Regions from separate parts of the Paenibacillus sp. JJ1683 genome, predicted to be linked through region 1. Evidence: predicted binding sites of a transcription regulator. Region 1 holds the regulator's gene; the other holds the start of a gene.
What was found. The regulator Rex, encoded in region 1, represses fermentation and respiration genes when NADH is low (regulators of the CRP and FNR family bind a similar motif). The targets are predictions, from matches to a motif close to TTGTGAAATATTTCACAA.
Positions count from the first base shown of each region.

Region 2: a site for Rex is predicted at 3,813-3,830, ahead of adhE (bifunctional acetaldehyde-CoA/alcohol dehydrogenase). Genes of this name have one in related genera too.

Region 1 is NZ_CM129820.1:3,319,628-3,324,555, forward strand. Features, by position in the region: gene ACUC6J_RS14140 (AAA family ATPase) at 1-416, opposite strand, end outside; gene ACUC6J_RS14145 (hypothetical protein) at 409-942, opposite strand; gene ACUC6J_RS14150 (cell wall elongation regulator TseB-like domain-containing protein) at 1,415-1,939, opposite strand; gene ACUC6J_RS14155 (amidohydrolase) at 1,977-3,278, opposite strand; gene ACUC6J_RS14160 (redox-sensing transcriptional repressor Rex) at 3,265-3,918, opposite strand; gene dinG (ATP-dependent DNA helicase DinG) at 3,946-4,928, opposite strand, start outside.
Region 2 is NZ_CM129820.1:3,478,055-3,482,982, forward strand. Features, by position in the region: gene pflB (formate C-acetyltransferase) at 1-797, opposite strand, end outside; gene adhE (bifunctional acetaldehyde-CoA/alcohol dehydrogenase) at 1,125-3,737, opposite strand; gene ACUC6J_RS14980 (Crp/Fnr family transcriptional regulator) at 3,997-4,713, shown strand; gene ACUC6J_RS14985 (dioxygenase family protein) at 4,859-4,928, opposite strand, start outside.

The sequences.
Region 1 (4,928 bases):
TCACTGCCTGAAGCTGCAACAAACACTGAATTGGTATAGTGTGCAGCTGCTTTCGCCATCAGCGTTTTCCCTGTTCCCGGGGGGCCTGTAAGCAAAACGCCTTTCAATGGACGGATGCCAAACTTGGAAATTTCATCATGACGATTCAAAAAATCCAAGGCTTCACGCAATTCCTGTTTAGCGCTTTCTTGTCCACCAATTTCCTCAAAAGTCAGCTTGTCCGGACCATTTTTTTTACGTTTGCGCTCTTGCCCGGCACCTACGGCCAAGCCGCCACGAGCATGCATGAGCATTAACAAGCCACTGAGCATCACGCCCGCAACAAGAAGAGGGATAATATTCACCCCAATAAAAACGAGAAATATAATGGCCACCGGCACAATACCGATTAATATTTCCTTGATCCATCTAGGCATTAGGCCATACCCCCATTTGCTGAGATTGACGTGGCAAAACGATAAACTTCGTCGCATTGCCTTCGCTGAGTCGGATATAGACATTGTTCGAATCCATATCGGTATCAGCCTTGATACCTGTCTTTTTCTTTTTCATCTGCTCAACTGTAGATGAAATTTGAGTATACTTTTTATTTTCCATCGCTTCGGCTACAGGAAACATAGCCTCAGACCACCATTGATTCAGTGCTGAATTGGAACGATCTGCGATATCCAGCTTAATGGTGCGGCTGCCAATGATGGATTGCCCTTTTTGCTTAACCACATCGACTAATCCGGCCACATCCGCCTGCGGTTTGAGATCTAGTTTCAATACCACCTGATCCTGTTTAATATCTATTTGAGCGCTTGTCACGCCTGGATATTGAGATACCAGTTTTTCCAGAGGACTTTGCATTGTAACCTGACGATAAATGAACCATCCTCCAAACATTAACAAGGCTGCCAAAACGGCCGCCACAACAATAGGAACTGCACGCAATTTCAAACAACATCCTCCTCTCAAAATGTAAAACCCAGAAGAAACGGGACGAATGTCAACAAACAACCAAATTGCATGATCTTATAATGATCAGCAACTCATTTATCTATCATTTTTGTCTATCACTTATAAAATATAGTATATCATAACGTAAATCTAATATCGAAGGCAATGTGTGGAGGAGTTGTGATAAGGCAAAAAGATGCTTCTGGCTTTTAGTCCAGCTTTGCGGAGCATTAAGTAAAAAGACGCAAATACGAATTAAATCGTATTTGCGTCTTTTTCTAATACTTTCAATCATTCCAAGCTATATAGACTGAGTATAAAAGTTATTTGGAGTGGCCCCATAGCTGTCAGCCAGCGGAGTGGAACACTTGAATCTGCAGAAGCGAAGCGATCGTAAGATCAAATGGACTACGCAGCGCTCCTAACGCTCTTGGGTACTCCCAAGCCACCGATCCACACTCTTAACATCGCGCTAGTAATTAGGCAAAGTATACTTTATCCCCGTCGATGCTCCATCTGAGAAACGGTAAAAGGTATAGTTGTGATGGCTTTCATCATCGTAAAACAGTTGCCATACATATTCGCCATTGAACACACTCGGTTGGAGCCTTACAATTTTTGCATTTGGAAGTTGCTGCTGAATTATCGCTGTCATTTTTTGCTCGTCGACTCCGTTTTTCATCAGCTCGGTATGAACACCGCTTGGATCTGCCGCAGGTATGTTAGGTTTCCCCTCCATTTTTTGAAAAGGAACCCATACCATTATATTTTCATTCTGTGCGTTTTTTCCTTGAACTACCCAATATATCTGATCCCACACAGACTTCCATGTCTGAGTCGTGCTAACCAGACCACCTGATTGCTTGGCCTTCATGATAGCGGCATTTTTCTCAGCCACCTGGTCTTGAGTAACATACGAATAATACCAGAAAATGCTGACCAGGATCAGTATTACGGCCAAAATGGCGACCGCTATCCATTTCTTCTTATTTTTCAAACCTGTGCTTCCTCTCTAAGGGGATGTGACACCTAAATTAGCGCGACAGCAGCCCTTCAAAGGCGGCTTGTGCCTCATGTTTGATACGTTCCTCGTCCATCGTCAGGCATTCGCCATTTTTCACAACCTGACGGCCGTCTACCCACACATGAGCCACGTCTTTGGCACTTGCAGAGTATACGGCATGAGAAATAAGATCTGTACGCGGCAAGAAATGGGCCTGATCCAGATCTAGCGCGATAAAGTCAGCCTTATTGCCTGCTGCCAGCGCTCCTACCTCTTTTAAACCAATCGACTTTGCACCATACTCTGTTGCCAGACGTAGTGCTTCATTTGCAGGAACTGCCGTTGGGTCGCCAGATACTCCCTTGTGAATGAGTGCCGCCAGACGCATTTCCTCGAACATATCCAGGTTATTATTGCTGGCAGGACCATCTGTTCCGAGTGAAACAGTAACTCCTGCACGCAGCAATTCAGGCACTCTAGCTACACCACTTGCCAGCTTCAAGTTGCTGCCTGGATTATGCGATACCGCCACACCTCGTTCCGCTAACAAAGCTATTTCTTCGTCGTTCAAGTGAACGCCGTGGGCAACAAGTGAAGGACGGGAGAAAAAGCCAAGCTTATCTAAGTGTGCAACTGGACGCAAGCCGTAGTCGCGTACGTTTTGTTCAACTTCGGCGATCGTCTCGGACATGTGCGTATGCAATGGTAAATCGAGATCATGTGCTGCTTGAACAAATTTCTCAATAAACGCAGGCGGGCATGTGTATGGGGCATGAGGAGACATCATTGTTGTGATACGTCCGTCTGCTTTTCCATGCCAGTTACGCGCAAAAGTCACGGCCTCAGCTAGCTTGATCCGCTGTTCTTCTTCTGAACAGAGTCCAATGGCTCCACGCATCAAGCTTGCACGAATGCCCGACTCTTCAGCTACACGAGCCACCTCATCCATATGATCGTACATATCCAGGAAAGTCGTGGTTCCACCTTTCAGCATTTCCAGCACTGACAAAGAAGTTCCCCAGTACACATCCGTAGATGTAAACTTGGCTTCCATAGGCCACATTTTTTCCTGAAGCCACACTTGAAGTGCCAAATCATCTCCATACCCCCGCAGCAGAGACATCGCCGCATGACCATGAGTATTGATCAGACCAGGTAAAAACAATAACCCCTTGCCGTCGATTGCTTCTGTCTCTTCCTCACCCGCAGGCAAAGTCTCGCCAATGTAAGTAATACGGCTATCCTCCACAATCATAAAACCATCGATTACCCCAGCCTCGGGTCCATTCACGGCAAACGAGCCGTTTTTAATCATCCATTTATTCACTGTCATATTGTGCTTCTTCCTTTCCGTCCTCCAGATAATAAGCGAGGCTAAGCAAATCAGTTGTAAAGTCTGTGGCATGTATCCGAATGTTAGCCGGTGCCTTGAGAATGATAGGTGCAAAGTTCAAAATCGCTCCAATTCCACTCTCAATCAGCCTATCAGCTACGTGCTGTGCCTCAAAATCAGGTACAGTAATAATCCCGATTCGTATATTTTTTTCTTTCACAGTCGCTTCCAGTTCATCCATCGGCTGTACGACCAAAGTATTGATTCTGGTCCCAACCTTATCCGGGAACGCATCAAAAACCGCCACAATCTTCATATTGTCTTTTAAATAAGCATTATAGTTCGATAGGGCTTGACCCAGATTACCTGCTCCGACCAATACTACATTAATTTGCTGGTCGATTTTCAGGATATGGCGTATTTTCTCAATTAGATAAGAAACATCGTAACCGATGCCCTTCCGACCAAAATCGCCAAAATAGGCAAGATCTTTACGAATTTGGGCCGGATTCAAATCTAACCTCTGTCCCAGCTCTTGAGAAGAGACCGTAGCCACCTCCCGTTTGTGCAGTGCATTCAGATAACGTAAATATACGGGTAATCTCCGTACGACAGCCTCTGAAATTTTATCTGATTTCATACTTGCTCCCCCTAATTGTAACGGACTTTAAGTGTCCGTCCGTTGTGCCTCAGTCTCCGGGGCGGATTGGAGCCATTCGGCGATGCGGGGCACCATTTGCTCCGATGGCATATGCTCCATTTTTGGTCCCGGTAACGAGTACAAAAAGTGCTTTCCATAATAGGATTCGATCACACGCGTATCGTAAACGATGACGACTCCGTGGTCGCTCGCTGTACGTACCAATCGCCCAAATCCCTGTTTGAAGCGAATAACTGCTTGTGGTACAGACAGCTTCATAAATGGATTCTTCTTCTGCTGCTGGAGCAACTCGCTTTTGGCCTCCAGTAACGGGTGGTTGGGCGGTTGAAACGGCAAGCGAACGATAGCCAGACAAGTCAAAGCTTTCCCTGGAATATCGACGCCTTCCCAGAAGCTACTGGTTCCCAGCAATACAGAAGCTTTCGCTTCCTGAAAACGGCGGGTTAGCTTGCTGCGACTCCCACTGTCCACACCTTGTCCTAACACGGTAATATCGCTGGACGCTAACGCCTCTTTGAGCGGCTCATACACTTGCCGGAGCATCCGATAGGAAGTAAACAGAACGAGCATTCTCCCCCGCGTCGCCTGGGCAGTCGCTCCTAGAGAGCTAACGAGCATCTCTACAAAATGTGCATCTCCTACACTGCCCTTCACACTCGGAAAATCTCGCGGAATGACCAGCAACACCTGATCCCTGTAATTAAAGGGTGATGGGAGCTGTGACGTCATTAATCGTCCTTGATCTGCTGCCTCCTGCAAGCCGAGTTGATCGGTCATGTACTGAAACGATTTATCTACCGATAAAGTAGCAGATGTCAGAATAATACTTCTTTTTTTGTCAAAAAACATTTCTTTCAACTGGCGGCTCACATCGACGGGCACCGCATAAAATTGCAATGATTTACTACGGAATTGTCCACTCGCTTCAAGCCAATATACGGTTGTTTCATCATCGAGTCGTATAAAGAAGCGCAAATTTTCCCTAATCC
Region 2 (4,928 bases), 160 kb from region 1:
ATCGCTGCAAGGTATCCAAAATATACCCATTGGAAAGCTTCTTTTGCATTGTTAGCTGGTTTAGAAATATCAAAACCGTGCTCAGCAGCCATTTGTTTCAATTCATTCAAAGCACGAATTTGTTCAGAAATTTCTTCACGCAGACGGATTACGTCTTCTTCCATGGAATCAACTTCAAGGCTTTTCAATTGAAGTTTTTTATCTTGGATCAAGAAGTCTGCACCATACAGAGCTACGCGACGATAGTCACCGATTATACGACCACGACCGTATGCATCTGGCAGACCAGTAATGATGCCAGCTTTACGAGCTGCTCTCATTTCATCTGTATAAGCGTCAAATACACCTTGGTTGTGTGTTTTACGAATATGAGTGAAAATGTCAACAATGCTTTGTGGCACTTCAAAACCATAGGCTTTACAAGCATCGATCATCATCCGAATTCCACCAAACGGCTGCAAAGAACGTTTGAATGGAGCATCTGTTTGTACGCCGACAACTTGTTCTTTGTCCTTGTCCAAATAGCCTGGTTTATGTGAAATAATGGTGGATGGCGTATTTACGTCTACATCAAGAACGCCGCCGTTTGCCAACTCTTTTTTAGTAAGATCAGATACAATTTCCCACAATGCAGTTGTATTGGCGGTAGGACCAACCAAAAATTCTTCATTGCCAACATAAGGTGAGATATTTGTTTCAATAAAATCGTTGACGTTAACTTCTTTAGTCCATTTTCCTTTTTTAAAACCTCTCCAGCCAGATTGTTGCTCTTGTAATTCTCTCTCAATCACCGACATGTAAATCCCTCCAAATTGTTTGGTCTTCCGGACTTGTGATTTTTTTCACGTTTAAACTATTTCTTGAGCCCGGCCTTTTCACCGATGCCTTACGCTCAGTGTCGGGACCTTTCTTACACTCTTATTGTAGAATAATGATAGAGTGTAGTATGTGACAAAAATCACAATATGAGTGATTTTTGTCACTTTATTTTCCCTAGCTTCACGCGCATACCTCTAGCCTTGCCGTTCACCTCCCTTCCCAAACCAAGAGGCCCTCTATATAGAGAGCCTGCATTGGTATTGTATAGAAAAATGCTTAGTTACAAGCCTCTTCATACTATTATATTATTGATCAAAGCGTCCGTAGAAGGCATTACGGTATACATCAGCCAATTCAGTAACCAGCGGCAGCTTTGGATTTGCAGTTGTACATTGATCCTCAAAAGCGCGGTCAGCCAAATAATCTACACGTGATTCAAAGTCTTTTGGATCGAAACCAAGTTGTTGGAACGATTCCTCGATACCGAGTGTTTTGTTCAACTTACGGATCGCGTCAATTAAGCTGTTAACCCCTTCTTCAGTGGTACGTGCAGGCAGTCCCAGTATGCGTGCGATTTCTGCATAGCGCTCATCTGCAACAAAGTGCGAATATTTAGGGAACGATGCAAATTTTGTCGGTTTTTTCGCATTGTAGCGAATAACGTGCGGCAGCAAGATAGCATTCGTGCGGCCATGCGCTGTATGGTATTGTCCGCCCCATTTATGTGCAAGACTATGGTTAATACCCAAGAATGCATTAGCAAACGCCATACCTGCAAGTGTAGAAGCATTATGCATTTTTTCGCGAGCCAGCTTATCACCAGTCAGAGCCGATTGCTCCAGGTATTGGAATACCAGTTGAATAGCTTTAATTGCCAGACCATCTGTATAATCATTGGCCATTACAGACACATAAGCCTCGATAGCATGGGTCAGAACGTCCATACCTGTATCGGCTACAGCAGTTTTAGGCAGCGAATATACAAACACAGGGTCAATAATTGCCACATCAGGAGTCAACTCATAGTCAGCCAGCGGGTACTTCGTGTTGCCCAGGTTTTTGTCCGTAATAACTGCAAACGATGTAACTTCCGAACCTGTACCCGAAGTTGTAGGGATAGCCACAAATTGTGCTTTTTGACCCAGACGTGGGTACTTGTAAATCCGTTTACGGATATCCATGAATTTTTGTTTCAAGTTATTGAAATCAGTATCCGGATATTCATAGAACATCCACATGCCTTTAGCAGCATCCATTGGCGAACCGCCGCCGAGTGCGATGATGCAATCCGGTTGGAAACGTCTCATCATTTCAGTACCGCGCTCTACCGTAACTGTCGATGGATCTGGCTCTACTTCGGAGAACACTTCAATAGCAACCGGTGTTTGACGCTGGTGCAAATAATGGATGACACGGTCCACATATCCGAGTTTCACCATCATAGGGTCAGTGATAATGGCTACACGTGTGATATCAGGCATTTTAGCAAGATACTGTGTCGAATTTTTTTCAAAATAGATTTTGGAAGGTACTTTGAACCATTGCATATTCACCGTCCGTTTCGCCACCCTTTTCACATTAATCAAGTTAACTGCAGATACGTTCGACGAAGTCGAGTTACGACCGTACGAACCGCAACCAAGTGTCAACGAAGGAAGGTTGGTGTTGTAAATATCACCGATTGCGCCATGTGTGGAAGGTGCATTTACAATGATACGTCCTGTTTGCAAACGATCTGCGAAGCGAGCAATAACATCCTCATCTTGCGAATGGATTGCTGACGAGTGACCCATACCGCCGAACTCTACGACTTCAGCAGCACGTTGGATACCTTGCTCTGCATTTTTTACTTTGTAGCAAGCCAATACCGGACTCAATTTTTCCGCAGATAATGGGAATTTGGTTCCTACTCCTTCAATTTCAGCGACCAAAATTTTGGTTCCTGCCGGTACTGTAATACCGCTCATTTCAGCAATTTTTACAGCAGACTGGCCGACAATGGCCGGGTTCACTGCACATTTTTCTACATTCATAGCTCCTTGAGTGAGCTTAGCTGCCTCTTCTTTATTTACAAAGTAGCAACCATTAGCAATCATCAATTTCTTCACTTGCTCGAAGATAGGCTCTTCAATAATTACAGCTTGTTCCGAAGCACAAATCATACCGTTATCAAAAGATTTAGAAAGGATAAGGTCGTTCACGGCCTGTTTGATATCGGCTGTTTTCTCAATAAAGCAAGGTACGTTACCAGGACCTACGCCAAGTGCAGGTTTACCACAGCTATAAGCTGCCTTAACCATGCCTGATCCACCAGTTGCCAAAATCAACGCTACATCAGAGTGGTTCATCAGTACATTTGTTTTATCCATCGAAGGTGCTTCAATCCATTGAATACAATCCGCTGGAGCACCATGTTTAACAGCTGCTTCAAGCAAGACGCGGGCTGCTTCCGCACTACACGATTGAGCAGATGGATGGAAGCCGAAAATGATTGGGTTACGTGTTTTAATGGCAATTAACGCTTTGAACATCGTAGTCGAAGTTGGGTTTGTTACTGGAGTAATCCCCATGATAATACCGACTGGTTCAGCTATCTTTTGAAAACTATCAAAGTCATTGTCTTCAATGACACCGACGGTTTTCTCATTTTTGATGCTATGGTAGACATATTCTGTTGCAAACATGTTTTTGGTGATTTTGTCCTCGTACACACCGCGTCCTGTTTCTTCAACAGCCAACTTCGCGAGGTGCATGTGCTTATCCATCCCTGCGAGTGCCATAGCTTGTACGATTTCGTCAATCTGCTCCTGATTCATACTCATGAAAGCTTGCTGTGCCCGGTTCGCCCGGTCAATCAGCGTTTGAATATACTGCTCTGCGCTTTGCTCTTTTTGGATAACCTCGTTTTTAACAGCCATTTCCCTCATCCTCCTGTTATCTCGTGTACTATCTCTTGTTCACGCACTGATCGTAACACAGCTTTCTAAGATATTTTGTGATTTTTTTCACAATCTATTTAAAATTTTATTTTATGAAGTGAATTAAATCACAAAGTTTGGAATTCTGCCACTTTTACCCCCTCATCTTGCCCCAAAAACGCATTGCACAGGTATATAATGAATTTGAATTGATCAAGTTGCAGATAAAATAACATAGGATACAAAGGGGAAATGGACGATGAGAAACCCTACAAATGTAATGGAAGCCCGCGGCAACACCTGTTGCTTCTCGGAGGCCAGCTTCAACCGGCTGCAAGTGATGATGAAAGATCGAGTTATGCCAGAAAGTTCGCATCTGTTCTGGGAAGGAGATACAGCGGATAAGCTGTTTTATATTAAGCGCGGACGCGTAAAAGTAACCAAAACAACGGATGAGGGTAAGGAACTTATTCTATATATGTATCAAAGCGGCGATCTTGTTGGTCAAGCTGATCCTTTCTTCGGCACTAAGCATTCCTTTTCTGCTGAGGTTCTGGAGGACAGTGATATTGGCGTAATCGATCATACAGATTTGGAGTTGCTTATTTGTCAGCATTGTGATTTTGCGATTGACTTTATGAAATGGATGGGATCGCATCACCGCATTACCCAGACCAAATTCCGCGATTTGATGATGTACGGCAAGCCTGGCGCTCTATGTTCCACACTCATCCGACTATGCAACACCTATGGTGAGCCTCACGGCGACTATATTCTGATTCATAAAAAAATTACTCATACTGACTTATCAAATATGATCGGTGCTACCCGGGAAAGTGTAAATCGGATGCTCAGTGATCTGCGTAAGAAAAATGCAGTCGAATACGATAATGGAATGATTGTTGTCAAAGATTTGGAAATGCTGCAAGGTGTATGTCATTGTGAATTGTGCCCACGTGAGATTTGCCGGATATAATAAATTGTTTTTTAATGTAAAAGGGAGTGCTGTAAGCCATTATTAGCTTATAACACTCCCTAATTTTATTCTACTCCCCATTTTTTTTGAGAACGGACGGGACAGTAACAAAGCACATAACTCGACCTTCTTCTGCCTACCCACTTTAAAACTGCAAACATAGATAACTTAAATTTCCCATTTCATAGCTTCTATGGATGACCTTAGCTTTGTTG